Regions from separate parts of the Paenibacillus konkukensis genome, predicted to be linked through region 2. Evidence: riboswitches for the same ligand, from Rfam matches in the RefSeq annotation. Region 2 holds a riboswitch; each other region holds the start of a gene.
What was found. A riboswitch is a leader RNA that binds a small molecule or an ion and turns the genes downstream of it on or off. The one in region 2 is predicted to bind cyclic di-AMP.
Positions count from the first base shown of each region.

Region 1 (8,077 bases), 1.6 Mb from region 2:
GGCGTACAGAACGGCGTTCTTATCGTTCAGCAGCACGACAAGCGCCAAGCCGTGATCGTCTTCCACGGCCAACAGATGCGTATCGCGGCTTCCCGCCGCCATCCCCAGGTTCTCCCGCTTCACCAGCATGTGCAGCAGACCGAGCAGCAAATTGTTCACGGCTTCATTGTTTTCCAGAAACGATTCGACCCGCCGCAGAAACGCCTCCGGCTTCTCGCCATACCAAAGCTTCATTCCGCCTTCCTCCTCCGTCTCTCCCCCGATGTCCCAACTCCAAGCAAGCGCCATTATAAGGGAATTTGCACTATGGTATCACAAGGCGGCGAGGGCGGCAATCCCCTTTCGTAACGAAGTGTACGGGCAGGAGCATCGGCCCCTTTAAGAGCCGAACAACTTTGCTTTTTAAACAAAGTGTACTATAATTTTCTATGTCTTTTCTTGTCGGAAGCCCAGCCCGTATGAAGGGCTAGTAAAGGAGTTTTTGACCATGAATACGCAAACGCAATTTCGGGTGCTCGTAGCAACGGCCGTCGAAGCGGAGAAAGAGGCGGTACTGCGCGGACTCGGCAACGACCCCAGATTCGATGTGATCGCCGCGGGCGTCGGGCCGGTGGCGGCCGCCGTAGGAGCTACGAAGGCGCTGGCCGCGGCTCCGTACGGCCTCGTCGTTATCGCCGGGATCGCCGGCGGCTTCGCGGAGCAGGCCGCGATCGGCTCGCTCGTCGTCGCCAGCGAGATCATCGCCGCCGACCTCGGAGCCGAGACGCCGGACGGCTTCTGCAGCCTGGACGAGCTCGGCTTCGGCTCGGCACGCATCGCGGTCGACCTGGCGCGCGCCGAACGGCTGGCCGAGGCGCTGGCCGCAGCGGGTCTCTCCGCCCGGCTCGGCCCGGTGCTGACGCTGTCCACCGTGACGGGCACGGCGGAGACGGCCGCCGCGCTGGCCAAGCGGGTGCCGGGCGCCGCCGCCGAAGCGATGGAAGGCTTCGGCATCGCCGCAGCCGCATTGGACCGCGGCGTGCCGGTGCTGGAGCTGCGCGCCGTCTCGAACGCGGTCGGTCCGCGCGACCGCGCCGCCTGGCGCATCGGCGATGCGCTGCAAGCCCTGCAATCCGCCAGCAAAGTACTTCAGGAGGTATTATAATGAATATCGCATTTTCGCCTTGTCCCAACGACACGTTCGTCTTTCATGCATGGGTGCACGGGCTTCTGCCGGATGCACCGCAGCTTCAAGTGACTTATGCCGATATCGATATAACGAACCATCTCGCCGCCGAACGCCAAGGCCCCGAGGTGCTCAAAATTTCGTACGCGGCGCTGCCATGGGTATTGTCCGACTACGCGCTGCTCCCGTGCGGAGGCGCTTTGGGCCGCGGCTGCGGGCCGCTGGTTCTCACTTCGGGCCGCTTGACGACGACAAGCGACCCGTCCGTGCTGAGCGGACGCCGCGTAGCGGTGCCGAGCGAGCGCTCCACCGCTTATTTGCTGTTCCGGCTCTGGGCCGCCAAGAACGTTCCCGGCGGCGTCGGCGAGATCGTCGTCATGCCGTTCCATGAGATTATGCCGGCCGTACGCGACGGGCAGATCGACGCCGGGCTCGTCATTCACGAAGCCCGCTTCACCTATCCGTCCTACGGGCTTACGCTGCTTGCCGATATGGGCAGCTGGTGGGAAAGCGACACCGGACTGCCGATCCCGCTCGGCGCCATTATCGCCCGCCGATCGATGGATATCGCTTCCTTGGCCAAGTGGACCCGCCAATCCGTCGAATACGCGTGGGCCCACCCGGAAGCGTCCCGCGACTATATTATGAGCCATGCCCAGGAGCTCGCTCCCGAGGTCGCTCAGGCGCATATCGACTTATACGTCAACAAGTTTACGGCCGATCTCGGCGAGGACGGCTATGCGGCGATTACGTCGCTGCTGCACCGGGCCGCGCAGGAAGGCCTCGTTCCCGAGTTCGACCTTGCCCTGCTTCGTTCCTAATTGCCCCGCTCGCTTGACGGCCAGCAATCCCGTTAAGACCGCGCGGAAAATGGCGCATTTCCCGTTTCACCGGGAGATGCGCCTTTTCCGCTATTTTCCTTGCGCCTGCTCGCCGCACCTCTCGAAGCGCCGCACTCCCCTCATGCGATCAAAGCGCCGAAAGGCGCATGAAGCCATCCTCCCCGCCGGAGAATGGCCTTCATGATTTCGAGTTATTCGCTTAAATGAAACGGCAATGTGGCGACGACAATATCTTTTTCCCGCAATAATCTGGAACGGATGCGGTAGGCGGACTGGTTATGCAGCAGCCGATGCCACCAGCGCTTCGGAACGAACTCCGGCAGCAGCACCATAATCGTCTGCTTCTCCTGCACATGCGCATCGATGCGGGCGATGAAATCGACCAAGGGCTTGATCAGCGTCCGGTAGCGCGATTTGAAGATGACGAGCCGCACTCCCGGGTTCCACTGCTCCCATTTTTCCTCCATCCGGTCTTCGTCCTCGTCCGAGTAGGACACATAGAATGCGATCACATTGGGCGACAGCGTCTTCGCATAGGAGATGGTCGAGGCCACGACCCGGTGAATGCCCGCGATAGGAACGATGATGATCGATTCTTTATGCGGCAGCGGTTCTCCCAGATCGAAGCGCAGCTGTTTGGCCACATCTTCATAGTGCTCGTAAATTTGGGTAATAAACCACAGCAGCACAGGAGTAAGCACGATCACGATCCAGGCGCCTTGGGCAAATTTGGTCACGCAAAAAATAATCAGCACCGCGAAGGAGACGATAGCGCCGAGCCCGTTGATCGCCAGCTTCCCCTGCCAGCCCTTCTGCTTCTCGCGCAGCCATTTGCGAACGAGCCCGCTTTGCGCCAGCGTAAACGAAAGAAATACTCCGATCGCATACAGCGGAATCAGCGCATCGGTCTTTCCCTTGAAGATGATCAGCAGCAGACTGGCCAGCACGCCCAGAGTGACGATGCCGAAATGGAACGATAAGCGGTCCCCGCGGTTGGCGAACATTCTCGGAAAATTTTTATCGACAGCCATAATGGAGGCCAATATCGGAAAACCGTTGAAGCTGGTGTTGGCCGCCAACGTCAAAATCATCATCGTCGCGATTTGCGTGGCGTAATACATCCATCCGCGGCCGAAAGCATGCTCCGTGACCATCGACAGAACGGAAGTATGCCCCTTCGGGTCGGGAGCGATGCCGTAAGCGATCGTTAGAACGGTAATCCCGCCAAATATAATGGCCAGCAGCGTGCCGAGCGATACGAGCGTTCGTTTGGCATTCGCCTGGGACGGGGTTTTGAAATGCGGCACCGCATCGGAGATCGCCTCGATGCCCGTCACCGCCGAACAGCCTGACGAGAACGCCTTAAGCAGTACGAACAGCGTTAAGCCCGCCGGCATCGATGTAGGAATCAGCTGGGATTCCCTGACATGCTCGGAGCCGGTAATAAGATCAAAGGCGCCTTTTCCGATCAGCACCAGTACGCACAGAATAAAGAAATACGTCGGGAAAGCGAACACCGTGCCGGATTCGGAAGTTCCCCGCAAGTTGAGCCAGACCATAATCCAGACAAGGAGCAGCGCGATCGGCACGATATATGGGATAGTGACCGGAAAAGCGGAGGTGATCGCCTGAACGCCGGCCGATACGGATACCGCTACCGTTAACGTATAATCGATTAACAACGACACGCCCGTCAGCCGCCCGAACGGGACCCCGAGATTTTCCTTCGACACCATATAGGCCCCGCCCCCGCCGGGATATGCGTCGATCACTTGACGATAGCTGACGACCAGCAGCGTGATCAGGATGATAATTCCGACGGCAATGGGCAGCGAATACGCAAAAGCTGCGGCTCCGAATACGGCCAAGGCAAGCAGAATTTGCTCGGTGCCGTAGGCTACGGAGGATAGCGCGTCGGAAGAAAGAATCGGCAGCGCTTTCCATACCGGCATTTTCTCCTGCTCCAGCTCATTGGATTTGAGCGGTCGTCCAAATACGATTCTCTTGATAGAATCCGATGTCATGATTACACCCTCAATTTGGCTGAAAGTTCATCTTCAAGAAAAATAAGGCGTTCTTACTATGCCCAAAAACAAAAAAATACACAAGGATAAACGCCTGTGCATTTTTCCTTCCCAGAAGCGCCTACGAGGTTAGCTGGCGGGTTAGAGCGTGAGAAGAGCGCTCTTCCATCGTCGAACGATAGATTCACCCCAAAATCGGTTGGTTCCCCCGTTTTTCCTAAGAAAACTCAGCGTTAAATTTTTTTCATGAATCGTATGATACTTCTTTTATTTCCTTAAGTAAATGAATTGAAACTGCCGAATTGCGCGATTATAAGTCAAAAAATCTGACAGCCTGCCGCCAGCTTCATTGACATGGATCATCGCATGAATTTTCTTGAGCAAACGCCGATTTGGAATCGCGACTTGACATTTCCTTTTTCGACAGGGGATTCGGCGAAAAAAAGAAGCATGATAGGGTCTGTTAAGGACGCTATCGATGCTTCCGGGTTCAAGTATATCATATATTTACATTTTATGTAATTTCGGCATCGTTTACGGAGAAGTTGTCGTCTCGGTCTTCACGGCCGGAGCCGACAGGTCGAATGTTTTATTCTCGTTAACGACGATGTTCTGGAACGCACCGTTATTGCTGACCCAACCGCTTGCCAAGAGGGACGCCGTTCCGGTATTCACTTCCACCGTGCCCATATAGACGCGTTCGTTGCACTGTTTGTGATTACCGAAATTAATATGGTACAGCCCTGTCGCATGGCCTGGTAAGCTCGCGGCTTTCCCCGGGACCAGCGTCGAACCGATATCGCGGTAAGACGAGCCCTCTTCTTTGAATTCGCTGCCGTCCTGCTGATACAAATGCAGCGTAATTTGCGCAGGCGATGCGGAAGTGTTGGACAGCTGCAGCGCGAAGTCCATATTTTGTTCGGTGCTGCAGAAATTGTTCATAGGAATGGAAAAGGCCATCTCGCTGGGCAGCGCAAGCTGCTGACGCTCGCTCGCCGAAGGTTCTACCGCCGCAGCAGGCAGCAGGAACATAAGGCTGAGAGCTATCGCAGGCATAACGGCCGCCTTCAGTTTGTTCTTCATTGCAAATCTCCTTTAGTCATATGATGTTTATACTCTTTACTGTAAAGGAGCCTGCGTCCGTTGTCCAGTCCTGCCGGTCCCATAACGGGATTTGCAAGCGCTGTCTGATGCCTGCGTTAATGGCTGCCGGGCAGTAAAGGCTGCTTCGGCAAGCTGTCGAAATCCGGAACGTCGATCAAGTACAAATTCCCGTATCCGGTCATATCGCTCGTAAACAGCACCTGCTTGCCGTCGGGGCTGAACCGCGGATGCACATGCAGCTTCTGCGCTTGAAAGCTGCCGCGATGCCTGCACAAAATGCGCGGACCTTCCAGAACGCCTTGATTGTTTTTCCACAGGCAGATCGTATCCTGGAATTGATCTCCGTGATAGGCGCTCGTCTGCTGCCCGTCCCCTACGATCAGCGAAGCGTCGTTGGAGTGTACGTGCATGTTTTGGAACGGGAAGGCGCTTTCGACCTTGTCCGTATTATCGTATTTGGTCGAGCCGATAAACTTGCCGTCCTTATTGCTGAGCGATTCGGTATATCCGTGATAGCCGATCGTCACTCCGTCCGCATGCCAATATTCATGCCCTACGAAGACGTTATCCTCCGATGGGCGGATTTTCCAATATTCGCCGGTCTCGATATTCAGGCACCAAATGCGGTGGTCGACCAAATCCCACGGGCCTTCGTGACAGAAGCTGAGCAGATGCGGCTGCGTCGGCGACGTGTTGACGTGCCCGATCCAGACTTTATCTTCATGGATAATCTGCGATTCACCGCCGGCAGCGGGAATTTTGACGATTTTGCAATGAGGCTTGGCCCTCGCGGTCTCTTCGAAGCCGATATATCCGGCGCCGAGCGAAGTCGGAATCCGGTCCGACAAATCTTCTTTGATGCAGGTGCATACCCATGCCCCGTCGGCGGTACAGCTCAGATTGCCGAGATTGAATCCATCCGGCGCCGTATACAGCACCTTCTCTTCGAGCGTCGTCAGATGGATGGAGAGCAGCTGCTTGTCTTTCGTAAAATACGCTTCCGTGCCGTTCGGATTAATAAAGGCGTTTTGCAGCCCGACGGCCGTCCCGGCGGGAAAATCGGTCAATTGGGTAATCTCTCCGTTCGTCAAATCCAAACTGTACAAATTCGTGGCATTGAGCCGGTCCGACCCGAACAGCAGCTTCGTGCCGTTGTCGTACCAGCCGTCATTCGTAAAGTAAAGATGGAAGCTGTGCGCCATATAATTCGTCAGCTGTTTCATCGGAAGCCCTGTAATCAGATCCTTGGTCTCCCGCCATTCTGCAGGCCATGTTTTCCCTTTTCCGTTAGAACTCATCGTGCCACCCCATTCATTAGTCTGATCTTGCTACAACCAGATTATAGGATCGTCTCTTTTCGGACAACGCCACTTTTTTGTTTCGGTGCCCGGAGGGGATTGCACTTTCTTTCTTCTTTTGGACTTTTTTGATTTGACCGGATTGCGTGCGGCCTAAGTGCCGGAATCGGCTTCTGCGGAAGCGGTATACGAAAAAACCGCGCCTTCGCGCGGTTCGAAATCATTGCAGCTGCTATAACGTTCGCTTTAGAAAAAGCGATACCGGATTTGTAAAATCAAATTTTTCAGCAGGTCTTCGCCTTTGCCGAGCAGAGTCGTTTCTTTATTGATTTTGTCTATGAGCCCTTGTCCGGATAAGGTCGGCACTCCGGCGGTCACCCGCTTCACCAGATGGTCTCCGACCGAGTTCAGCCCGTAATCCCCGGTAAAGATCGTATCGATACCGACCTGGCTGCTGAGCTTGACCAGCGTCTGACTATAGCGGCCGTGCGGCAGGCAGAGCATCGACAGCGTGTTGCCGAGCTGCTCGCGCAGCGCGTTCTCGGCTTGGGACAAGTCCGCTTTCACCCTCGTCTCGTATTCCTCCTGCGTCTCCATCCGCTGCTCGCCTTCCAGCCAGATCCGATTCGTCAGCGGAGATACCTGCTTGCCCTTCTCGTTGACGTTGAAGCCGTGAGAATCGTATGTATGGGAATAAAAGCTGAAACCATCCTTATGCATTAGTTTAATTTCATCCCACGTTAGAAACGGAGTCTCGGCCTCGCGGTCGCCGACCGAACGGACGATCAGGAAGTTCGTCGCCGTCATCCCCTGCTGCTTCAGCTCCGGATAAGCGTACCGGTAATACGACTCATACCCGTCGTCGAAGGTGATAACCACCGCATTGGGCGGAACCGGCGTGCCTTCGTTAATGAACCGGACCAGCTCTTCTGCGGAAATCACTTCATAATGGCTGGCCGTAAGCGCCAGCAAGTGCTCGCGGAACCGCTCCGGCGAGATCGTATATTCGGATTCCACGGGATCGATGTGGTGATACGTCAGCACGGCGACCTGATTCCGAAAATGATCGTCGCCCGAGCCGCTGCGATTCAATAAGAAAAAAGCGCAAATCACGATAATAAGTCCGATAACAATAATCCGCTTGTACATAATCGCTCCTTTGATATGCTGCAATATTTAAAATAATAGCAGATATACTCGAAGGAGGAAACTTTTGCTGCAAGCGGCCGCATCTCAGCCGTAATCGGGCCTGCTGCCCGTTGAAATCGCGGGCCGGGGTCAAAGCCCCTGCCGCCGAAGCAGCCCGCTTCTGCTCGCGATCAGTCGGAGCAGGTAAAACAAGATCAGTGCGGCAAGCGCACCGGCGGAATCGATCCCTACGTCTGTGACCGAGGGAGTCCGGCCCGGAGCGAACATTTGGTGAATCTCGTCCGTCGCTCCATACAGCGTCGCCCCGATCCAGGCGGTCACCGCCGCGACTTTCCGCTCGCCGATTGCAGTGTAGAGCAGTACGGCCAAAACACCGAATAACGTGACATGGGCAGCCTTGCGGACGCCAAAATCGATCTTATGAATCGTGGCGGGCTTCGCTTGAATCTCGGAGCGAATGACGGAGCTGGTGCTTGTGCTGGTTGCCGCCGGTGA
Region 1 covers NZ_CP027059.1:7,940,806-7,948,882, reverse strand. Annotated here, with positions in the region: gene SK3146_RS34840 (GNAT family N-acetyltransferase) at 1-234, opposite strand, end outside; gene SK3146_RS34835 (futalosine hydrolase) at 488-1,144, shown strand; gene SK3146_RS34830 (1,4-dihydroxy-6-naphtoate synthase) at 1,144-1,986, shown strand; gene SK3146_RS34825 (APC family permease) at 2,199-4,031, opposite strand; cyclic di-AMP (ydaO/yuaA leader) riboswitch at 4,135-4,274, opposite strand; gene SK3146_RS34820 (hypothetical protein) at 4,566-5,114, opposite strand; gene SK3146_RS34815 (oligogalacturonate lyase family protein) at 5,231-6,433, opposite strand; gene SK3146_RS34810 (polysaccharide deacetylase family protein) at 6,680-7,582, opposite strand; gene SK3146_RS34805 (VanZ family protein) at 7,712-8,077, opposite strand, start outside.
Region 1: it holds a riboswitch for cyclic di-AMP, as region 2 does, so the genes downstream of both, SK3146_RS34825 (APC family permease) here and SK3146_RS27670 (TrkH family potassium uptake protein) in region 2, are expected to answer to the same signal.

Region 2 (8,077 bases):
AATTTCCATGCTGCGAAGATCCTGGGCCGATATGCCGCGGCATACGCCGTCGTCGTCAAGAACCGCTCCGAGGAACTCGTAATGCTCGTACTTGGTCACAAGTCCGGCTGTTTCCCAGCGGCGTACTTGCTCGTCCAATGCATACAGCAATTGTTGACCTGTCGTTGCTCCTGCGAATGCCGTACGGTGATACTGCGTTCCCCCGAAACGGCGGAAATCGAGCAGGCCTTCAGGCGTACGGTTGAACATAACGCCCATCCGGTCCATCAAGTGAATGATGCCGGGCGCAGCGTCGCACATCGCTTTAACCGGCGGTTGGTTGGCAAGGAAGTCGCCGCCGTATACCGTATCGTCAAAGTGCTCCCAAGTGGAGTCGCCTTCACCTTTCGTATTAACCGCACCGTTGATGCCGCCCTGGGCGCACACGGAGTGGGATCGTTTCACAGGAACCAAAGAGAACAGGCTAACGTGAACTCCGGCTTCCGCGGCTTTGATGGTAGCCATTAACCCGGCCAAACCTCCACCGACTACGATTACTTTTTGATTAGCCATTGTTGTTCACTCCTCCTTAACCTTTAGCCATCTGCGGCACGTTTTGGAAATCCGGGCTTACAAACGCGCTCAAAGACATGATAAACATGATCGACATAATAACAAACACTACCATCCAGATCACGCTGGATACCCGCTGCGCCCGAGGTCCGATCGTAACGCCCCAGCTAACGAGGAACGACCACATGCCATTGCTGAAATGGAATACCGCGGACACAATGCCAATACAGTACAGCACAAAATAAACCGGGTTCGATGCAATGTGATGCATTTGGACCCCGATTTCTTCTTGAGGCAAGCCGAGCGTGATTTGCAATCTGGTTTGGCATAAGTGGAATACTACGAACAAGAACGTAATTACCCCAGTTACCCGCTGCAGGAAAAACATTTGGTTGCGGAAATAGCCGTAGTTGGATACGTTATTCCGGGCCGTGTAGGCGACATAGAGGCCGTAGATCGCGTGGTATGCGAGCGGCAGCCAGATCCCTACGATTTCCAGGAGCAGCATCAAAGGCAGCTCGTGCAGCCAATTCACATGCTCCATGAACTTCTCAGGTCCGTTAGTCGCCGAGTAGTTCGTCAGAAGGTGTTCGATCAGGAAGAACCCGACCGGGATAACACCAAGCAATGAATGCAGCTTGCGTGAAAAATACGAATTACGAAACATTGAAATCCTTTCCCCCCTCAAAAGTATGTAGGTTGTTCACATGTGTTGACAAAACCAACCTTCATTGTACTCCCGCAAGAAACAAGCGTCAACAGCATTTGCTACGCCTATTTTCCATGGTTCGACATTTTTTTATGCAAATGTCTGCGAAAAAATGTGAACAATAAGTGACTTACACCATACTACTCCATTATCGCTTATAATGGAAGTGCCGATTATTTATAAACTGTTATTCAGTTTTGACATATGCAATAAACTTAATCACTTAACCGCAAATTAACCGTAAAAAAAGACAAAACGCGAAGCGGGAAGACGAGCGCGGGGCCGGTTCTTCTCTTTCATCTAAAAGGGTGGTGAAAAAGAGAAAATCCGTATTCACACTTCCGAATATAATGGAAAGAAGGTATTGTTCTTGTTCGAAAATATCGATATTTTCGCCAAAGTCGTAGAGCTGGAGAGCCTGAACAAAGCGTCCGCGGCGCTCAATATCTCCCAGCCCGCCCTATCTCGCAAAATCATGAAGCTGGAGGAAGAGCTCGGCGTCGATCTGTTCTTAAGGAAAGGCAAGCGGCTTGAGATTACGCGCGCAGGGCAAATCTGTTATGAATACGCCATCGAGCAGCGCCATTTGGAGCGCAAGCTGCTGCGGTCGATTCAGGACTTCAAGACGACGGTCAAGCCGGCCAGCATTATTATCGGCGCTTCCTTGACGACGCTGCAATCGACGCTGCCCGATCTGATTACGATCTATACGAAGACGTATCCGAATACGGACATTAAGGCGGTAACGGGCAAAACCCACGAGATCGTGCCGATGGTCAAGGACCGCAAAGTGGACATCGGCCTGGTCGCCTCCAAGATCGAGCATCCCGGCCTCAAATGCATTCCGCTGTTCGACGATCATCTCTGTCTGGTGCTGCCGCTCGGGCATCCTTTCGTCGACAAATCCTCGATCGAAATCGCCGATCTGCACGAGCTGCCGATGATTCTGTTCTCGCGTGGCACCTGGTACCGGGTGCTGATGGACGAAATGTTCCACCGCTACGCCATTGCGCCCGACGTCAAAATGGAGATCGATTCGTTCGAAGCGATCATTCGCCTCGTCTCGACGTGCAAGACGGCGACGCTGCTGCCGGAATCGTATTTGCGCAGCAATCTGGTCAAAGACAACGAGCTGGTCGTCCGCTTCATTCCGGCGCTCGAGCAAATGACAAGAACGACCTCCCTGTTATTCACGGAAGAGGTCGTCCATCATGCGTCGGCCCAGCAGTTTATCGAGAAGGCCAAGGATTACTTCAACCGGCCGGGCTGATCTTAAGGCCTCGGCTGCAGCCGCTATCCTTCGTCCTTCTCCTCGATGCCGAGCATTCGCGCCGCATAAGCCGTCGTGCTCGCCTGCAGCAAAATTGTCAGCAGTACGGCAAGGAAGGTGACCGAGGCGATGACGTCGGCGTACTTCACGCCCAGCCCCGCCGCCATTCCGGACAAAGCCGCCGGTATGACGCCGGTCTCCCTCACCCAGAACATAAACAGGATCTCGCCGCGCTTCCAACCCGCCTTGCGATCGGGCAGCGTGCAGGCAAGCACTGTGAGCGGCCTTGCGATCAGGATGAAAACCGCGATTACCGCCAGACTCGGCCACAAATTGGCCGCGATGATGCGCAAATTCACTTGGCTGCCGAGCAAAATAAAAATCAGCATCCTCATAATGATCGTCATGTTCTCGCTGAAATGCGTCATTTCCTTCAGCTTATCGTTCAAATCCAGCTTGAATATATCGGCGTTGCCCCAAATAAGTCCCGCCGTAAAAGTAGCCATAAACCCGCTGACATGCAGCGCATCTCCAACCCAGTAAGCTCCGAGCGCCGTCACGACCAGCGCTATCGCCGCATAATCGCGCAGCCAGCCGAGCCTGAGATGGCCGGTGATGAAGGCCATGACCAGCCCGATCGCCGCCCCCGCCGCAATGCCTCCCAGCGCCGTGCGAGCGAAATCCTCCAGGCTGCCGGCCAGCGAGAAGCCTTGGCTTCCCGTAATCACGGCAAGGACGGAGAACGTAAGTATAGAGCCGGTCGCATCGTTGAAAGCCGATTCGCTCTCTACGGTTTCCCGCACCTTCGTGCGAATGCGCACCTGCTTGAACACGGGAATGAGCGTCGCCGGATCGGTCGAGGAAACAATCGCCCCGAGCAGCACCGCATAGATCATCGGGATTCCCAGAAGCCAATGGGCGGACAGCGCAACGACGGAACAAGTAATCAGCACGCCCGGCACGCTAAGCAGCGTGACCGTCAGCCATACTTTTTTCAGCCCCGCAAGCCGGATATTGCGCCCTCCGTCGAACAAAATAAGCGTCGAACCGATCGTCAATATGAACTGGTTCGTAAACGAGCTGCTCGTCTCGCTCACCCAATGCAGCCCTTGCCCTACGATCATCCCGGCGATGAGGAACAGCGCCACATCCGGCAGCTTCATCAGGCCCGCCAGGCGGCCGAACAGCATACCCAAACCAAGAATAAGAATTAATAATAACAACACATGGTGAATCATCTCTGCGGCTTCATTGTTCATAGTTATAAATTGATAACTTCGCTCTCGAAGGATTCGATTTGATCGTTCGTTCCGATAATGACCATAACGTCCTGTTCTTCCAGCATGTCCGCCGCGCTAGGGGCGATGATGACGCCGTGCTTCTTGTTGATCGCCACGACGCTGCAGCCGTACTTGGCCCGCGGGTCCAAATCTTTCAAGCACCGTCCTGACAGCCGTTTGGGCACGGACAGCTCGACGATCGTATAGTCGTTGGACAGCTCGATGTAATCGAGCAAATTCGGCGAGACCAGCTGATGCGCGACCCGAATTCCCATATCCCGCTCCGGAAAAATCACCCGGTCGACGCCGATCTTCTGCAGCACCTTGCCGTGCAGCTCGGAAAGCGCCTTGGTAACGACCGTCTTGACGCCGATATCCTTCAGCAGAATCGCGGTCAAAATGCTGGCTTGAATGTCGTCGCCGATCGCCACGATAGCGCAGTCGAAATTGCGGATGCCGAGCGATCTCAGCACGTCCTCGTCCGTCGAATCGGCCGTCACGACATGCGTCAGCGTGTCGCTCATCTCGTCGACGGCTTCCTCGTCCTTATCGATGCCCAGCACCTCGTACCCCAAATTGATCAATTCCTTCGCCAGAGAAGAGCCGAATCTGCCCAGCCCGATGACGACATACTGACTACGTTTCATTGTTTTTGTACCCCTATCCAATCGTAATTTTCCCTTCCGGGTATCTATACAGCTCTTTTTCCGTTTTCGGTCCGAGCGCGTATGCCAACGTAAGCGGCCCCAAGCGGCCGGCAAACATCATCAAACTGATCAATATTTTGCCGACGAGGCTCAAATCGGTCGTCATTCCCATCGTGAGACCGACGGTGCCGAAAGCCGAGGTCACTTCGAACAAAATCATCAGAAACGGGTGCCCCTCCGTCGTCGACAAAATCATCGCGACGAACACGACGAGGAATAGAGCGATCATCGTCAGCGTGATGGCTTTCAAAATCCGGTCTTTACCGAGGCGGTAACGGAACAGCACGATGTCCTCTTTCCCGCGCACCATGGCGATCATCGCGCCGATCAGCGTCGTGAAGGTGGTCGTCTTGATCCCTCCCCCGTCGAGCCCGGCGAAGCCCCGATGAACATCAGGATGATCATGAAAAATTGCGTCGCCTGGCGCAAGCTGCCGAGATCGACGGTATTGGCTCCCGCCGTCCGCGGCGTCACCGACTGGAAGAAGGCGGCCCATATTTTGCCTGACCAGCTCAGCGAGCCCAGCGTCTTGGCATTGCTGTATTCAAATATATAAATGACCAGGGCGCCGGCGATAATCAGCGCACCGGTTGCGCTAAGCACTACTTTGGAATGGAGCGACAGCCGCTTGCGCTTTTTGAACTCCAGCAGATCCGACATGACGACGAAGCCGATGCCGCCCAGCACGATAAGCCCCATTGTGACGAGGTTGACGACCGGATCGCCCACGAATGAGGTTAAGCTGCTGAACGGTCCGTTAACCGAACCGAACAAATCGAAGCCTGCGTTATTGAAAAACGATATCGCATGCCAGAAGCCGAAATAAATGCCCTTGGCAGGCCCTAACTGCAGCGACCAGCGAATCGAGAAAATAATGGCGCCGACCAGCTCGATGGTCAGCGAATACCGGATCACTTTGCGGATCAGCCGCACGATCCCCTCCATGCTTCCCTGATTCAACGACTCCTGCAAAACGAGCCGTTCCTTGAGAGAAATTCGTTTTTTCAGCGCAAAAGCAAACAGCGTCGCCATCGACATAAATCCGAGCCCTCCGACCTGGATCAGCGCGATAATGACGATCTGTCCGAACTTGGAAAAAAACGTGCCCGTATCCACGACGACCAGCCCCGTAACACAAGTCGCCGAAGTAGCCGTAAAGAAAGCGTCGAGAAATGGCAGCGGCTCTCCGGAGGCGGAGGCGACCGGCAGCGAGAGCAGCGCGGCGCCGATCAAAATGATGGCGGCGAAACCGATCACGAGAATTTGCGGCGGAGTCAGCTCGATTTTTTTTATGGCGGATGTCATATTTCACCTCGGCGAATGTTTTAGGGCAACAAAAAAAGACACTGGAAACCCAATGTCATCATAATAGGTTCCTGCGATAGCCTACGAGGTTAGCTGACGGATTCGGGTCACAGCACCCTATCGTTTCCATTGCGATGTTTCGTCGGCAATGGAATCGAATTCACCCCTTACTGCAAATGGTTCCCCCGTTTTCGATAAGAAATTCGGCTTCGTATTCAATTGATATGAATTATAATGTTCTTTCATTATAAGTACAAAGTCGCTTTGGCTCGAAATCAAACGATAAACAAGTCAATACTTGACCTGGCATGAAGCGGGGGAAGCCTCCGCGCTGCTTTTCAGCGTTTTGCCCCTCGTAGCTCGTAATTTCATTGGATTTCCGCTGTGCATCTATGCTAAGTTTAATGAATACAATGTACTTATATTCCATACCCTTTTCACAATATCGCCCATTCTACGGTAAGGAGAATTTCATAGTGAAACCAATTGCGGAATCTTCTCTGCTGAAATTGGCAGTTTTCGGAATCATCCTCTATTTGGCCGTCCTGTTCGGCTCCTCTTGGCTGCATCCGGAGGATGCCGCGGAAACCGGCGAGTCGCTGCCGAAGGTGACCAAGCAGCAGGCGGCGGACGCAGCCGTCCGATTCGTACGCGACCGCTTTTCCCTTGCGGAAGACTATGCGGCGAGCACGCTGTTCCAGTCCCACTCGGACCGCAGCGGATATTTGCAGAAGGAGCAGCTGCTGGAAACTTATCTGAAAAGCTATCCGGACTACCCGATCGACTATTTCGAAGTCGAAATTAACGAGAACGGCACAGGGAAAACCTACTATGTAGATGTGGATTTCGCGAATCTGCGCATCCTCGGCTGGTCGGCCTTCACCTCCCCGGCGGCGAAGCGGCAGACCGTCTCGTCCGAAGCCTCCGATCCGCGGGAGGCGGCCGAGCGGACGATGGCGGAGCAGGGGTATTCGCCCGCCGACTTTAGCGAGGCAAGCCCGCTCGACCCCGAAGACCGGCAAAAAACGTCGGCGCTCGGCACCGGTTTCGTCTACATAAGCAAAAGCAAGCAAATCGGCGAAGCCAGGCTGCGGCTGCTCCTGGCCGTATCCGAAGGAAAGACGACCGCGTTCCATGCCGACTTCGGCATTCCCGCCTCGTTCAAGAGCTGGCAGGACGAGCAGAACGACAATGCTTCCACGATGACGCGCATCAGCATGCTGGCTTCGCTCCTGATGGCGGCGGCGGCTCTGGTCGTCGTGATTCGCTACCGCAGGCAAATCACCTTCCGCCGCGGTCTGTTTCTGACCGCCTCGTTTCTGGCTATCTACATCACGAACAATTTCAACATGATTCCGGCGCTGCGAACGATGCACTCGAACGGACCGTCGCAGTGGGAGGCGACGTTCAATCTGTGGTTTCTGAACATTGTCATCGCGCTGATGGCCGTCAGCGTCTACTTCTCCTTCTTGGCGGGCAGGCATATGTGGAAGCGGCGCGGCTGGATCACCTGGCCGGTATGGGCTAACGACGGCTTCGGACGCCATGCAAGAAGCGCTATGTTCCGCGGCTATCTGCTGTGCCTGTTCATTCTCGGCATTCAGCAGACGCTCTACTTTATTGCCGGCGAATATTTCGACGTCTGGGCTGTCAACGATCCGTCAGACTCCGTGCTGAATATGACGGTGCCCGGCCTGTTCCCGCTGATGGCGTGGGCCGCGGCGATTTCCGAGGAAGCGGTCTACCGGCTGTTCGGCATCGCCATTTTCCTGAAGCTGGTCAGAAACCGCTTCGCGGCGGTATTGATCCCAGGCATGATTTGGGCGCTAAGCCATACGCAGTATCCGATTTATCCCGTTTATACGCGATTTATCGAAGTGACGATCATCGGCCTTATCTTCGGCTATGCCTTCCTGAAATACGGGTTTATGACCGTGCTGTTCGCTCATGCGTCGATGGACAGCATTCTAATGGGGCTGTCGCTGTTCGACGGGGAGCATTGGACGATCAGCACAATCGGCTTGTTTTATATCGTCTTCCCCGCTTTGATCGGCTGGGCGGCTTATTGGCTCCACGCAAGGCTGAGGCGTTCTTTTAAAAAAACCTAGCTTCTCCGCTCCTTTTTCACCTTGATACGGCTCTAATGCGGAACAAAGACGCCTTTCCTGCCTGAGGAAAGGCGTCTTTTGTTGATTGAGATTGCCATTGTATCGCCGATCGCTGCCGGGAGCCTGCGACCGCGGGAATGAAAGCG
Region 2 covers NZ_CP027059.1:6,354,079-6,362,155, reverse strand. Annotated here, with positions in the region: gene sdhA (succinate dehydrogenase flavoprotein subunit) at 1-552, opposite strand, end outside; gene SK3146_RS27690 (succinate dehydrogenase cytochrome b558 subunit) at 569-1,219, opposite strand; gene SK3146_RS27685 (LysR family transcriptional regulator) at 1,632-2,531, shown strand; gene SK3146_RS27680 (cation:proton antiporter) at 2,555-3,790, opposite strand; gene SK3146_RS27675 (potassium channel family protein) at 3,793-4,458, opposite strand; partial or broken gene SK3146_RS27670 (TrkH family potassium uptake protein) at 4,472-5,823, opposite strand; cyclic di-AMP (ydaO/yuaA leader) riboswitch at 5,887-6,042, opposite strand; gene SK3146_RS27665 (CPBP family intramembrane glutamic endopeptidase) at 6,300-7,931, shown strand.

Region 3 (8,077 bases), 3.9 Mb from region 2:
CAAATCGGCAAGACGTTCGCCATAACCACCCTGTACGCCATCGCACTCATGTCCGTAGTCACCGCGCTGCTGCATCACGTGGAACCCTTTACCAATGAAAAAATATTGGCCGTTTTATTCGGAGGCTTGATTCTCGGTCTCGGGGTCGGTCTGGTGCTCCGATTCGGCGGGTCGCTGGACGGAACGGAAATCGTCGCGATCTTGCTGTCCAAACGGTTCAGGCTTCCCGTCGGGCAAATCATTATGTTCATCAACGTCTTCATCTTTATAATTGCCGGTTTCGTCTTCGGCTGGGATTCCGCGATGTATTCGATCTTTACTTATTACATAGCCTCGAAGGTCATGGATATCGTCGTGCAAGGCTTGGACGAGTCCAAATCGGTTACGATCATCTCCTCGGAATACGAAGAAATTTCACAAGCGATTATGAGCCGTCTCGGCAGAAATACGACATACATATACGCCAAAGGCGGTTATTCCAAAGAGGATACGCAAATGATCTATTGCGTCGTCACCAGGCTGGAACTCTCCAAGCTCAAAAGCATCGTGCAGGAAATCGACGAGAAAGCGTTTATCTCGATTCAGCAAGTTTCCGATGTGCTGGGCGGCAATTTCGATAAAAACAGCATTCATTAGCAAGCTTTGTTCGTCATCGTCCGCTGACCCGACAGGTCGGCGGTTTTTTTATGGAAACTTAATGATAACTTCATGATATTTGGCAAATATTAAGGAATTATTAAGATTTATCGGTTATAATGGGGGATCAGTATCAAGAATATGTTGGATGGGGTGACGGCTTGAATTACGGCATTTTTCAACTGATTAATAATGCGGCCGGCAGCTGGGGTTGGCTTGACGGAATGATGGTTTTTTTCGCCCGCGATTTAGTGTATGTCATGATAGCGGTATTGGCCGTACTGTGGATTACCGGGAAAGCGGCCAATCAGAGGATGGTGTTCTACTCTTGCTTGTCCGTGGTGATAGCCATTGTCGCCGCAGGCTGGATCATCTCGCCGATCGTGGATCATCCGAGACCTTTTGTCGATCATGAGGTGCATCAACTGGTGTCTCATGACGCCGATCCGTCGTTCCCGAGCGACCATGCGACGTTTGCGTTTGCGCTCGCTTTCCCGATATGGTTCTTGAAGCGCCGCACGGGCGGCCTTCTGCTGATCCTCGCCTGCTTGATCGGAATTGCGCGCGTGTATGTCGGCGTTCATTATCCGGCGGATATTGCGGGCGGACTCGTGCTTGGCCTGCTAATCAGCATGCTGGTCGTCAAATATAGAAGATGGGCCGAGCCGGCGGCCAATTTCTGCATCGGCGTATATGGCAAGCTGACGGCCCGTCTAAGTTTTATCCCGCGGCCTACAGATTCCGGTACAACGGGCAAACGATCCTCCTTGTAGAGGAGTCGGCGGCGGCGCTGCGAACCTGAATAACCTGAGTGCTTCCATAAAGCTCTCAGGTTATTTGTTTTTAATTTTGCTCCGAAGCCAGCTTCAACGGCATGCCGGTTACGGCATCGCATACTTCGTCGTGATCGACGAGCTTATAAGCAAGAACGGCGCGCTTGGGTCCCGTTAGACAATCGGAGGCTTTCAGCATATACTGCAGGCTTAGTTGAAAGCAGCCTCGCAGCTGCTCCCAAGCCTCGGCGGCTGTAATTCTGGGGGGAAGAAGGCCGGCGGTATCTATCCGCTCCTTGCCGGATTGAAACAGCTTCAGCGCGTCCATGACGTTGGTCATTTCCCGGGTTTGGCGGTCGAGGAACAAATTCAATTTGCCGCCGATGATCGGAATGCCGTGACGCAGGCGGTGAATTTCCACCTTGATTTGGCCGCCCTGCATGCCTTCGATCGGGTGATGCCCGTCCTTTCGCAAGAAGGCGAACTGGCAAGGCTCATGGGCGTAGCATTGCTTCAAATAAGATACGGCCAGCTGACGGGCGGCGGCGATTTCCGAATTTTCGAGAAGCGGTGCAAAAGGATGCGGAGCTGTTAAATCCGCCTCTGTAACCGCGTCGTCCAGCTTAAGAACATCGTAATGGGCAGCGGAAAATACCGGTTTGCGATGTATTTGAATAAGCTGATTGTACTCCGGCTCGGGCCGGTCCAGACGGATAAGCTCAGTCACCTCCGCTTTATCGCTATACAGAATCTGCCCGGTTTCGGCGTCGAATATATCCTCCCGGTACATATAATGAGGGTGCGAGGACGGATGGAATAAGGTCAAATAGCAAAGGGACAGCTGATTTTCGCCGATCATCTGCCGGAATTGCTGCGCAGGTTTGGCCTGCCGGGGATCGGTAAACGAACATTCGTCCCATACGCAGAAGAGGTGGAGCAGCTCGAACCGGCTGCTAAGCTCGATATGGAAAGCCTGATGAGCGGCAAAGGAAATTCCTGCGTGCTGTCTTGCATATTCGAGCTTATAGCGATTTTTGCCGATCGCCTGTTTTTTCCTCAGCTGCAGTTCCTCTGGGGCAATCGGCAGCTGAAGCTTGTCAATCCATTCGATAACATGGGGATAGACGGCATTATACAGCTCCGAATGAAGCTCCGTTCGCTGCTCCCGTTCCTCGCTTCGGCGATCATGTCTGTAATAAGCGGCCAGCCTTCCCGTCAGAGCGTCCAGCTCGGCCCGGATCGTATGCCGGTTGACCAGCCCTTCCTCGTCCAGCTCGGGTTCGCCGATTCGGTTCCATTCCAATTCAATCTTGTAAAAAGGTTGTTCTTGCGGCGACGAGTTGCGGTAAATTCCGCCGGTTGTCAATTCATGCGTCGCGGGAATCCCGATACGCTGCTCAATGATGGTTATGCCGTCTTGAACCGTAAGCAGCTTCATGAACGTTCACCTCCTTACAAATCATTAGTATGTACTACGCTGAAGGAGGGGGTTCGTTGCAGCTTCTTCCTGATTTGGGACGTTATTTCCGCGGATGTACGGCAGGCGGAAGGCGGATGCGTCGGCTGCGGAAGCGAATATTTACCCGTCCGAGCTGCAGGGGCGGGAAGCGTACGAAGCGCTGCTGGACGCAATTCGATCGCTGGTTCGCCGGAAATCCGATGAAGCGCAGCTTCGCGGCGGCTTGATCCGGTATCGCTGCTGCGGGCTCGTCTCGCCCGCGAGCGATTTGCCGCTGCCGGCCATCGGACAGTGCAACGGAGAACTGCTCGTCGATCTGGAAGTTACGGAGCCGCTGACTTAAGGGCCAGGTTCCGGCAAATGCTCACGAAGCATCTACTCGCCGGAGCGTACGCCTAGATCCCGTCCCAGTTGCAAAAGGCAAAGCCGCTATTCGCAAGTGGAGTAGCGGCTTTGACGCTTGTCTGGGCGTTTAAGGCTTGAACTGGCGGGATTGCCCGCGCGGGATGCTCAGCGTCTGCCAATGATTGCTCGCCAAATGCTTGGAGAGGAACACGATCTGGCCGACATGATAACCGTAATGGGATACTTGCCGCTGAATTGCCTTCACGACCGTATGCGCTTCGCCCCGGATCGTTACGTTCCGCGTCGTATCGCCGGGGGTCAGTCCCTCCAGCGCTCGGAACAGCGTACACCAGCCTTCCTCCCAAAGCTCCAGCAGCTTCTCGCGGCCGAGCCCCTTGGCTTCGAACTCGCCGTCTCTGTCGCGGCTTGGCTTTTCGCCGTCGGCGGTTAAGAAATCCGTCCAGCGCGACAGCATATTGCCGTGCATATGCAGGATCATAATTTCCAGCGAGTTGGATTCATCGTCGAGCGTTACGTGAAATTGCTCTTCGCCCAGCTGAGCCATCGCGCGGTCAGCCAGTTTTTTCATGCTGTGAAACGCCTGAATGCTCTCTTCCAAAAACAATGCGGATACCGAAGCTGCGGATTCCATATTCTTCCTCCTCATTCTCATCGTGTCACCCTTTTACGATAAGGGATCGTACGCAAAAAGTACATTCGAATGTTTTTATCGACGTCGATACACTTTTTATTCATCGGGAGAATAACCGACGTTTTCGAGGAGGCATCAGCTTCGCCTTAACTTTGCATCAAAGCCGCATCACAAGTCTTCGTTCATCGTATAATAATTCAGCATTACCGTAGTAATGCCGAGCGCGATATAGATGATATACTCTGCCAAGCCGGACAAATAGGCGAACGGAAAAATGACGAACCAGATTCCCGACAGCATCGACAGCCAGTTGAACCAGGAGTTCCAGCCCGGCTTCTTCAAATAAAAGGCGAACAAGGACGCAATAAACTGAATCGATCCGAAGACGACACTGGTTACGACAGCGCTTTCATGAGCGAATTGAATCCAATGCGGAGCAAAAACAAACAAGAGACCAATCAATGCAGCGAGCAAATTTTTAACCGCCATTTGATTACACCTCCCGAATGATGAAAAACGTTGAAGCGGCGCGCACCGGCTTGGCAACCCGCTTTTGTCGAGCCAGCGGCGGGAGGAAGCCTTATCATATGTATATGCAAGCGGTTTCAAAACGTTCGGGATTTTGCAAAAAAGAGGCTGCATAAAAGGAAAAACCTCCGATGCATGGCGCACCGGAGGCTGTGGCATACTACGTTATAAAAATTAGTTGGCGATAAATTCTTGAACCCATTCGCCGTTATAATAAGCAACGCCGATTTTCGTATAATTCGGGCTCAAAATATTCTCGCGATGCCCTTGGCTGTTCATCCAAGAGTTCATCACTTCTTGCGGATCGCGTTGACCTTTGGCAATGTTTTCGCCGGCGTAAGAGTAGCTGATGCCGAATTGCTTCATCATGTCGAACGGAGAACCGTAAGTCGGCGAGTTATGATCAAAGTAATTGTTCGTGTACATGTCTTTAGCTTTGACAAGAGCCATATTGGACAAGGAGCTGTCTTCCGTCAAGGCGCTCAGCCCGGCTTTTGCGCGTTCTTGGTTGACCAGGTTGATCACTTGCGCGGCATAGTCGGATTGCGAGCTGTTAGCCGTTCCTTGATCCGAGCCTGCGCTTCCGTTGTTATTCGTAGTGCCAGTGCCTGTATCTGCAGTACCGCTTCCGTTATCGGAAGTGTCCGTACCGTTATCTACAGTACCAGTTCCGTTATCGGAAGTGTCCGTACCGTTATCTACAGTGCCTGCGCCATTGCCTGTGCTGCCATTGTCGCATCCCCATCCGGGATTCGTTGTTTGAGCTGGAACTTGCTTCCACATGCCTGCCCACATATTGCCGTTGCTGTTACTGCCCGGCTTGAATACTTGCCAATTGCCTTGTTGGCCGTTCAGCAAGGAATTCAGGTCAATTCCGCTGCCTTGCTGTCCTTTAAGCAAGGAATTCAGATCAACGCCGTACTTTTGCGTCAAAGCGTTCAATGCATCGTTACCTGTAACCGTATTCGCTGGAGCAGCGGAAGCGGCGCTAACGCCGATAATTGGACTAAGGGTAAGTACACCTGTCAATAACACTTTTTGAAAACGATTCAAGAAAAATCTCTCCTTTTCGCGGCCTACGAGGTTAGCTGACGGATTCGGGTCAAAGAGCAATCACCCTGCCGCAAGAAGCGGCTTCACCCCATGGAATGGGTCCCCCGTGCTTTATATAGAAGCTTCGGCCTTTATAGTTTTTTTTGAAACTTGTGCTCGTTGTTGCCCGACTCTAGTATCGGATCCCGGTGGGCTGTCCTTGAGCTATTATATTGTAGCACGTGTCCTGCCCGATTTCATGGGACAAAGTCTTCCAGCGGCGTTAAATCCGATATGTGAGCTAAAGATTATTGTGGATATCGGCACTCGTTGCTATGATAAACCCGTCAATGCAACGACATCCGGTCATACCCGGTAATTTTAAGGCAGGAGGAAATTGAAGTGAATCATACTGTGCACTCAGATGCAGCTTACGAGAGCAATCCGCCGTTCGACATGCCCGAGATTGAGCTTCCGAATATACCGGAATACAACGTTATAATTACCGATTTCGGGGCACGCGGCGATGGAATTACGAAAAATACGGAGGCTATCGCGAAGGCGATCGAGGCTTGCGCCGCAGCGGGCGGAGGAACGGTCGTTATTCCGTCCGGCGTCTGGCTGACCGGTCCCATCGTATTCAAAAGCCGCATTCGTTTACATACAGAGCCCGGCGCGGTCATTCGCTTTAGCAGCGACTATGCCGATTATCCGTTAATCGAATCGAATTTCGAAGGGCTTCCCGCCGTTCGCTGTATGTCCCCGCTGTTCGCCGAGCGGCTGGAGGATATCGCGATTACCGGCGGCGGTATTTTCGACGGAGCCGGGGATGCTTGGCGCCCGGTGAAAAAGTTCAAAATGACCGAGCTGCAATGGGGGAAATTAACCGCCTCGGGCGGCGTCGTCGATGCCGACGGCGAAATCTGGTGGCCTTCCGAGGCGGCGATGAACGGAGCCGCAACCGTAAACCGGCTGCGCAAGCAAAGCACGGCGGCGCTGGCTGACTACGAGCCGGTCAAAGCTTACTTGCGTCCGGTTCTGCTCAGCTTCCGCGAGTGCAGGCGCGTATTGCTGGACGGGCCCACCTTCCAGAAGTCGCCGGGCTGGTGCTTGCATCATTGGGTGAGCGAGCATATTACGATTCGCGGTGTTACCGTGCGCAATCCGTGGTATTCCCAGAACGGAGACGGGCTGGATCTTGAATCATGCAGATATGCACAGGTGACGGATTCGGTATTCGATGTCGGAGACGACGCGATCTGCATCAAATCGGGCAAAGACGAAGCGGGACGCAAACTGGGCAAGCCTTGCGAATACGTCGTCGTCCGTCATTGCACCGTCTACCACGGCCACGGCGGCTTCGTAATCGGCAGCGAGATGTCGGGCGGCGTGCGCCATATGCTCGTATCGGATTGCTCGTTCGTCGGCACCGACGTCGGCTTGCGCTTCAAGAGCACCCGCGGCCGGGGAGGCGTCGTCGAGCAGGTGTATATCCGCAATATCCGAATGAAGGATATCGCGCGCGAAGCGATCACCTTCAATATGTATTACGAGGTGAAGGCCGATACGGACGCGGCGGCGGAAGTGAACGAAGGAACGCCCCGGTTCCGCGACATCTTCATTGAAGACGCCGTATGCGCGGGCGCCGAGACGGGCATTCAGCTCAAGGGCTTGCCGGAGATGCCGATTCGCGGCATTCATCTGCAGCGGGTATGCATCGAGGCGCAGCGGGCGATCGAGTGTTCGAACGCGGAGAACATCTCGATGAGCGAGGTTACCGTCGTGCCGAAAGAGGAGGGGCCTGTGGCACGTATCCACAACAGCCGCGACATCTTGATAGAGAAGCTATCTTGCCCCGCGCGGCAGGAAGTATTGCTGCATGCGACCGGCGAACGCACTGCGGGCATCGACTTGCGAGCGGTATCCGCTGGAGCGCCGGCGGCCGTCATACTCGGCGAGGAAGTGACGGCCGGCGCGGTAAAACTGCAGTAGTCCTGCCATCTTCCTTCTGCTATGATGGGAGGGAAGAATGCTGAAAGCGGCGTCAAGCCGTATAATTGCGCCAAAGGAGCTGACGCGCATGACATGGAAGACTGGAGAAATCTATCTGGGCACGATATTGCTGGAGCAAAACCGCTGGACGGCGGATAAGGAGCCTTCTTACCGGGTCAGCGATTGGCTCCCGCGTTGGCGGCGGGACGGGTTTGACGGCGTTGAGCTATGGGAGAATCATGCCGCCCGCTGCGAAGAGCAGGAGCTTGCTCGGCTGGAGCGATCCGAGCTGCCTATCGCCGTCTACAATTCCTACATATCGTTCGACGACGGCGCGGAGGAGCAGCGGGCGGAAGCGGCCCGGCTGATCCGCCGGCTCGGGGCGCGGGCGGTGAAGTTTAACTTCGGCCCGGAGCCGGAGAAGCTGCAGACATATATCCGCAACTGGAACGAGTGGACGCGGCTCTTGCCGGCAGACTGCCGCCTGCTATGCGAATGCCATCCGGGCACGGTGATGGAGGAGCCGCAGGCGGCCGCCGCGGCGCTTTTGGCGATGGACCGCTGTGAGGCGATCGTGCATCCGTTTCACAGTCTCGGCCCGCTGGCCGATTGGTTTCGCCGCCTGGGTTCGTCGATTACCCACGCTCATGTGCAGTACCG
Region 3 covers NZ_CP027059.1:2,431,665-2,439,741, reverse strand. Annotated here, with positions in the region: gene SK3146_RS10495 (YitT family protein) at 1-636, shown strand, start outside; gene SK3146_RS10490 (undecaprenyl-diphosphatase) at 756-1,409, shown strand; gene SK3146_RS10485 (hypothetical protein) at 1,480-2,847, opposite strand; gene SK3146_RS10480 (hypothetical protein) at 2,942-3,211, shown strand; gene SK3146_RS10475 (DUF1572 family protein) at 3,341-3,865, opposite strand; gene SK3146_RS10470 (SPW repeat domain-containing protein) at 4,034-4,354, opposite strand; gene SK3146_RS10465 (CAP domain-containing protein) at 4,568-5,446, opposite strand; cyclic di-AMP (ydaO/yuaA leader) riboswitch at 5,452-5,586, opposite strand; gene SK3146_RS10460 (glycoside hydrolase family 28 protein) at 5,828-7,417, shown strand; gene SK3146_RS10455 (sugar phosphate isomerase/epimerase family protein) at 7,506-8,077, shown strand, end outside.
Region 3: it holds a riboswitch for cyclic di-AMP, as region 2 does, so the genes downstream of both, SK3146_RS10465 (CAP domain-containing protein) here and SK3146_RS27670 (TrkH family potassium uptake protein) in region 2, are expected to answer to the same signal.

Region 4 (8,077 bases), 1.6 Mb from region 2:
TATTTGCATATTCATGGGGTATGGGAGGATCATAACATTTATGCGGTCACTTCCGAGGATCTCGGATATGAACCGGATGACCCGCTCTAACGCTTCGCGCCAGACGGCAACGCACTTATTCCGGATGATAGGGCAAACGTATTTTATCAGATGGTCAAGGAGGGCTGCATATGCAACAAATAGCTGTCATCTCGGACATCCACGGCAATATTCCCGCGCTTCAGGCTGTCCTGGACGATATAGTCCGGCGCGGCATCAAAACATTGTACTGCCTGGGCGATCTGGTCGGCAAAGGTCCTAACCCGGCGGAATCGGTCGACCGGATTCGGGAGTCCTGCGAGCTCGTCATTATGGGCAACTGGGACCATCTGATGGCCAAGCCGGACGGTAACGAGGAACTTCGCTGGCATCAGCGGCGTTTGGGTGCGGATCGGCTGGACTGGCTCAAGACGCTGCCGTTCTCCTACGACTTCACGATGAGCGGCAAGCGAATCCGGCTCTTTCACGCTTCTCCCGTCAGCGTCTACACCCGCGTGCAGCCGTGGGATTCGATCGAAAGCCGATTGGCGATGTTCGGCAATACGGACAGCACCGGATCGCCTTACGGCGAATCGCTGCCGGATGTCGTCGGGTATGGAGATATTCATAACGCTTATATGCAAAATTTGAATGGCCGCACCCTGTTCAATACGGGAAGCGTGGGTAACCCGCTCGATATGGCTTCCGCGTCCTACGCCATTTTGGAAGGGGTCGTCGATAGTCAGAGCGCTGCGCCTTTTTCCATTCAACTGCTGCGCGTCCCTTACGACATTGAGCTGGCCGTCAAAATGGCGGAGCAGGCGGAGATGCCCCAGCTGGAGCCCTACGTTCGCGAGCTGCGAACCGCGCGCTACCGCGGACTGAAGAACGAATGACCCCCGCAAACCGGGACCATCCGGCCGGAAGCAGCACAAAGAGGCAGACCTCGCGGTCTGCCTCTTTGCTGTCCTAGTATATGTTGCATATACTGAGGATTAGTATACATCGCTCTCGCTACCTTATACAATGGAAGTCACATAATGTACACAATTTATGCCAGCGCTTCCTTTAGCGTCTCATCGGAGTTTTTCCACATGTCGGGGTTGTACTCCATCAGCAATTTTGTTAGCGCGGCCTTCTCGCGATCTCCCAAGTTATCGACCATAATGCGGCGTTTTAGCGCATAGTCCATCCGGTTGACATGGTCGGCCAATATTTTCCACCCGCGTCGCGCTTCCGGGTCCACCGTCATTTCGCAAGCGGTCACTCCGGCATAATACGAGCCGGTTTCGCGGCGGTCCGCCGCTACCCATACGATCCAGCAAGTACGTCCGTTCGGCACGTCCTCCTTGTTCGTCGAAAACTTGATTCCCTTTTCCACCTTGCTCTTCGCGTGCAGAGCGCCCATATCCAAATAAGCCTCGTCTCCGTCGATAATGACGCTGGACAATTGGCTTAAGTCGATCGATCCGGCTCCGAAGCCTTTATGCTCCTTTTTGCCCGCCACGATATTCAAGGAATTTAATTTCTTCGGCTTCTCCGCCGCCTGGTCTTTATTTATATCCATCGAAGGCACCATCCATTTTACAAGATAACATTGCTCACTTCTTCTATTTTATCTAAAAAGCGACCCTCATTTCCAGTGCATCCGAAAAAATATGGTTTTCCGGCTGCGCCGCCGATGTCTCTCGCCTGCACCGGATCGGCGCAAAGCGTCCTGCCGGGGTTGCAAAATTTCTTTTCCGGCCGGTAGAAATAATCCTCGTCCCACAAACATATACATGCTGTAGATGCTTGTCAACGGGGTGAAAAATAGATGAAAAATGTTTTTGGCAACCGACTTGCGCAATGGTGTTTGGTTATCGTACTAGCCAGCGGAGCCACGTTTGTAAGCCAAGCCCTGCCGGCTGGCCATCCTGAGGCGCAACTCACTCTCTTCTCCGACATAGGGCAAGGTACGAACTTGATCGGCTCTCTGGCGCCAAATCCCGTTACTTTCGATTCCTCCTCCGTCAAAGGAGAGCCTGAATTTCCAACGTTTCAATATGATTTATCCCAAGCCGACGGCTCCTCGCTCGGGCTTCAGCCGCAGCCGCTGGCGAAGCCCGCAGCCGCGCTGCTGAACGAACCGGGCTTGCCTCCCGCACCGCCCAGTCTGCCGGCCAAGCCGGTGGAGAAGCCCGCCCCGCAGCCGCTCAGCAATCGCATCGTAGAATATCATATGAACGTCGAGCTCGACGCCGACGCCAAGTCGCTATCCGGCACCCAGACGCTCACGTGGAAAAACCCCGGGAACCTTCCCGTGCAGGAGCTGTACTTTCATCTGTATCCCAACGCGTTCAATTCCAAAAAGACGACGTTCATGAGAGAATCGGGCGGCAAGCTGCGCGAGGATAAAAGCAGCGAGAACAGCGTCGGCGGGATGGAACTCAGCAGTATGAAGACGCTCGACGGCGAGGAGCTTCTCTCCCGGGTCGAGTACGTTCAGCCCGATGACGGGAACAAGGATGACCGCACTCTGATCAAGGTTACTTTGCCGAAGCCTGTGGGCGGCGGAGAGAAAATTACGCTCAAATCCGTATTCTCGGTCAAGCTCCCGGCCGTATTCGCCCGCATGGGTTATGCCGGAGATTTTATTATGGCGGGCCAATGGTTCCCCAAAATCGCCGTCTACGAGCCCAAGGGCGTGCGGGGAAGAAGCGACGAAGGCTGGAATTTGCATCAATATCACGGCAACTCCGAGTTTTATGCGGATTTCGGTATTTACGACGTCCGCATCAAGGTGCCCAGCAACTACACGGTGGCGGCCACCGGTTTCCCGACAAAATCGCCGGTCGACGACGGCAAGACGAAAACCTATTCGTTCTACTCGGACGATGTGCACGATTTTGCTTGGGCCGCTTCGCCGAATTTCATTTATTACGAGGAGCCGTACGCCACGGCGCAAATCCCGGGAGTACGCATTAAGCTGTATCTCGATCCCAAGCACGAAAATTTGAAAACCCGCTACATGACCGCGGCCAAAAAAGCGCTCGCCCGCTATTCGCAATGGTACGGCACTTACCCTTACTCGACGCTATCCATCGTCGTTCCTCCGGCGGACGGCAACGGCGCGGGAGGAATGGAATACCCGACCCTCGTTACCGGCTGGGGCGCCGCCGACGATCAGCCCGACCTGGAGCTCGAACGGGTCATCGTCCATGAAATCGGTCATCAATTCTGGTACGGCATGGTCGCCAGCAACGAATTCGAGGAGGCTTGGCTCGACGAAGGCTTCACCTCCTACGCGGAGGATAAGCTGATGGAGCTGGAATACGGCGTGAAGCCGAACCTGACCGTCGAATCGAGCTACATCACTGCCCCCGAAGCGCTGAAGCAAAATTCCTGGAGCTATGCCGGACACAATCAATACGCGGAAAATGTGTACACCCGAGCCAAGCTTGTGCTCAAATCGATCGAGCAGCAGGTCGGCCGAGATACGATGGACCGCGTGATGAAAACGTATTTTCAACGCTGGAAATTCAAGCATCCGACGACCGAAGACTTTCAGAAGGTGCTGGAGGATGTGACCAAAACGAGCTGGCGCACCTTTTTCGATCAATATATTTACGGAGGGCTGATGGTCGACTATGCCGTGACGGACATTCAGTCGAAGAAGGTCGTCCGAGACGGGCAACCGATGTACGAAAACACCGTACGCATTCAAAAGTTCGGCGGCACATACAATAACGTCCCGATCCGTTTCCATTTCGCCGACGGCTCGCAGATCGATAAAACATGGGACGGCATCGACGCGGATGTGCTGTTCAAGCTGAACCATACGGCTCCGCTGGATTATGCGGTCGTCGATTCGCAGCATTCCATCGTGCTGGAGAACAAACGAATTAACAGCTTTATGAAAACGAATGTCGATTCCAAGCTGTCGATTCGCTGGAATCTGGGAGTCGTCAAATTAATCGAGACCTTATTCGGATGGGTCGCATGGTGAGGTGAACGGTACCTATGTGGAAAACGGTAAAAAACGGTTGGCATCTGACCTGGAACCAGCCATTCGTCGTTTGCACCTTATTCATCTACAATTTATTGTGGGGACTGGCGCTCTATGAAATGATCCGCTCGATCATTGTTCCCCTGCTCCACCGCTACCCGGGCCCGGAGCTGGAACGGCAAGCCGTCCACATGTTCTGGATCGAAGGACAGTTTCAGCTGATGAAGACCGATCTTATCGACAGCTATGTCGGATGGGGATTGTGCCTGCTTATCGCACGCATGCTGCTGAGCCCGCTGCTTAACGCCGGGGTGTACTACTCCCTGCAGCATACCGAATTGAACGCCGGCTACCGCTTCGTACAGGGCATGAGGGAGTTCGCCCTCCCCTTCTTCCTCCTGTACGTCCTTCAGATCGCTTTGCAGCTTGCGCCTCTGTATTGGCTCGTACCCAAGACTGTCGATATTTACGGCAAACACGCCACCATCTATGCCATCGCGCAGGAAGTGCTGCCGCTGCTCATCGCCTACGGAGTGTATACCTTCCTCATGCAGACGGTCTTCATGTATTTGCAGTTCGGGCGGATCAGCGGCAAATCGTCGCTTTTCGCTCTAACACTTCTCCTGCGCAATCTGTTCCCGATCCTGGTGCTTGCGGCAGCTCTGCTCATCGTCATCTTGGCCGTGTCCACGGCCGTTATGGCCTCCGCTATGATCTGGACCGGCTTTCTCGCCCTGCTCGGCTATCAGGTGTACCGATTGATCCATATGTTCTGCAAGCTATGGGCTATCTCGACGCAGTATGCCCTGTGGAGCGCCAAGAGCGAATAGAGCTCCGGCCATCCGGCAATCGCCTCCCGGCGCGAGCCTGCGACCGAACGTAAGAAAAACCTTCCCGAATCACAATTACAGTGATGAAGGAAGGTTTTTTTATTTTATCGCATCAAAATAGCTCCGGTATGTTCCGGACATGCCTATCCCCTTACAAAATCCAGTGCCTTAGGGCCTATATCCATAGGCCTTCGCAAAACGCCCCTAGCTTCTCATTCTTCCTTTTGTCAAAGTCTATCGGCATTTGTCGAAACCTCTTCTGTCTCCCCTTGCCTCTGCAGCGAAATTTTCGTTCATTCCCCAAGGAAAACCCTTACATTTATTGTATGTTCATGGTTCGACTCTAAAAGGTTTCAAAAAATACGCATTAATTGTGAATTTTTTGTGACAGCGGAAGGAAAAATGCGGTTTTCATCGAAATATTGTATTCGACTCAAAAAAATCGTACATATTGCCGAATTTCCACAGATTGGGAAACGGGGGATCCAGACCCGGGTGAATTGATCTCGTCTTAAAGTGATCATAGGGAACCTTCAACCGAACCCTTAAGCTAACCTCGTAGGCACCGGAAGGGGACTATTTCTTTTGAAGAAGTTGTTTGGATTTGCCGTATCTGTGGCACTGTTTTGCAGCTTTCAAGCAGGAAGCGCTTTTGCGGAAACGCCGCTAAGTCAAGCCGTGAACGAAGAACTTGGAGTGCCTTATAAGTGGGCAGGAACCACGACGAAGGGCTTCGACTGCTCAGGCTACACTTCCTTTGTTTTCGCAAAATTCGATATCGACTTGCCTCACACGTCAAAAGGACAAGCAGAAATCGGTACGACAGTAGCCCAAGATGATCTTCGCCCTGGCGATCTCGTGTTTTATAACACGGATGGCAAAGGAATCTCTCATGTCGGCATCTACGTCGGGGACGGTAAGTTCTACCATTCCGCGACAAACAAAGGCGTTACGGTAACCAAGCTTAGCGACTCGTACTATACGAAACGCTTCGTAACCGCAAAGCGCATTTTGTCGGACGACCAGTATCAGCAAGTGATGACCGACAAGTAATATTTCGAGTGGTTCCTTCATGCAGCCCTTAAGCGTTTGTTTCCGTCACGCCCCACGTGCCGGACAAGCCTTAAGGGCTTTTTTTTCGTTAAAGTATGCCTTTGCGCTAGCTCGCTCTGGAGGCGGTCCTTAACGGTATGACAGGCTGCTTCTTACGCAGGACCACACTTCGTTGGCAAAGCTCCGAATAGGAGCTTTTCTTCATTATAGCTAGAATAACTCCATTTTGGAAGCATTTTTTATTAGGAGGTACTAAGACATGATCCTAGCGTTTCCCACTAAGGTACGGCTGCCTTTGAAATCCCCCTGCAGTAAAGAAGGTAAAGGCCCCCGAACGGGGTGGCAACGGGATGCCGTCACCACTCTGCCTCAGGCGGTGCAGCCGTTCGGACAGACACTCGAGGGCGCCGGCATCGCCTTACTGCGGACTCGAAACGGCATCGCTTAATGCGTTAAGCAGAAGCCGAAGATCCTTTTCCATATCCGGGTCGGTGAGGCCTCCTTGTGCATCCAGCTTTTTACTGATGAACGGGATTCGCAGCGAAGCCCCGTCCGGAATGCGGGCGCTCATTATATTGAGCGTCAGCAGCAGCGAAGCGTGCGCCTTCTCGCCGCCCGCAGCAGACGGAGAAGCGCTGATAACCGCAGTCGGTTTGCCGAGGAACTCCCCGGACGATACGATCCAATCCAAGGCGTTTTTGAGACTTCCCGGAACTCCCGCGGCGTACTCCGGCGTGCAGACAAGGACGGCATCGGCTGCGCGAAGCGCTTCCCGCCAAGATACGACGGCTGCAACCGCCTCATCCCCATCCATTTCCGGGTTAAAATGCGGCAAGTCTCCTATCCCTTCATATAACGACAGCTTCATCCCTTCCGGCGCCAACGCCGCGCAAGCCTTCAGCAGCGCCGTATTCCATGACTGTTTACGCAGGCTGCCGGAAATCGTTACAATGTTCGTCACTTTGAAATACCTCCTTCTTTTCCCGCCTCTAAAAGTATAGTGATTCATTCGTGGCCTGCGGTCGATAGAGATATCCACTCGCTCTTGGAGAATCCCTCTACACAGGCGACCGCTTAATCCGTTCCAATTCTCCCTCGGCGGATCGCTTCATTATAAACCGTCACGTTAATGAGAGAGTCAAGCGGCCGGAGCCGCGTAAAAATACGGAATTATCCAAATCAACCCGATACCGAACGTAACGACTCCGAGCAGGAACCAGCCAAGAAAGCTTAAGTACGAGCTGGGAAGCCAGCCTCTTCCGGAAACGAAGCAGTTCTTGCTGGAGAATGCCGCATTCGCCGGCAAGGAAGCGTCAAGCTCTGGCGGGAGATCTCCCGAAGACAAGAAGCTCCCGCATAACGACAGCCCGCTCTTGATCCAAGGCAAGCATTCGAAAACCTCGCTCGTCTTGGAGCTTCGCGGGAATGTAACAGCGGAAGCCGAAGCCGATTTGCTGACCTATCGCGATGAGCGAACCCGATTAAGAGGCGGATCTACGACGCTGATTATCAATTTTCAAAAAGTCGGGTATGTCGACAGCGGCGGCCTGTCCGTGCTTGTTCGCTTGGCCCGGGCCGTTACGGACGACGGTTCGCGGGTGTTTGCCCACGGTTTGCATCCGTCATGCGGAGCCTTGTTTCGCCTCGTCGGGATAACCCGCTATATAATGATCTATCCCGACGAATACGCTATTGAGCAGCGCGTAAGCAGTTCGGATAACCCCCATGCCGTACCGAAGGCAGCGCGGATTACTTTCTAGCCCTAGTTAACTTAGCTTCTTGGATCAAATCGAACTTATGATTTATGTTACGCGTTAAACACGCAAAAAAGGCTGCACTAAGCCGCTTTCAGCTTATTACAGCCCTATCCCTTCCCCTACGCGGGGCTCTTCCTTTATTCCGGCAGCCTCAGTTTGTTCGCTTCGGTTTACCAGCCGAAATCGAGCGTTTTACCTGTCTCCACATACGATTTGATATTGCTGAGAATCATCGGCCAGCTCTCTTTGGTATTCTCGTAAGAAGGATGATTCTCCGGCCATTGATCGTTGATCAGCGTCACCTTGGTGCTGCCCCCCACCGTCTCCAGAGTCAGCGTGACTCGCGTCTCCAGCTCCTCATGGTTGTCGCGGTAAGACGGCCCGGGATGCTCGGTGAAGCTCATCAGCCGATACGGCTCGAACGCCAGCAC
Region 4 covers NZ_CP027059.1:4,728,830-4,736,906, reverse strand. Annotated here, with positions in the region: gene SK3146_RS20535 (GNAT family N-acetyltransferase) at 1-90, shown strand, start outside; gene SK3146_RS20530 (metallophosphoesterase family protein) at 171-914, shown strand; gene SK3146_RS20525 (YwhD family protein) at 1,070-1,585, opposite strand; gene SK3146_RS20520 (hypothetical protein) at 1,603-1,791, opposite strand; gene SK3146_RS20515 (M1 family metallopeptidase) at 1,835-4,006, shown strand; gene SK3146_RS20510 (hypothetical protein) at 4,021-4,836, shown strand; cyclic di-AMP (ydaO/yuaA leader) riboswitch at 5,279-5,416, shown strand; gene SK3146_RS20505 (C40 family peptidase) at 5,422-5,889, shown strand; gene SK3146_RS20500 (NADPH-dependent FMN reductase) at 6,308-6,850, opposite strand; gene SK3146_RS20495 (STAS domain-containing protein) at 7,167-7,649, shown strand; gene SK3146_RS20490 (SRPBCC family protein) at 7,817-8,077, opposite strand, start outside.
Region 4: it holds a riboswitch for cyclic di-AMP, as region 2 does, so the genes downstream of both, SK3146_RS20505 (C40 family peptidase) here and SK3146_RS27670 (TrkH family potassium uptake protein) in region 2, are expected to answer to the same signal.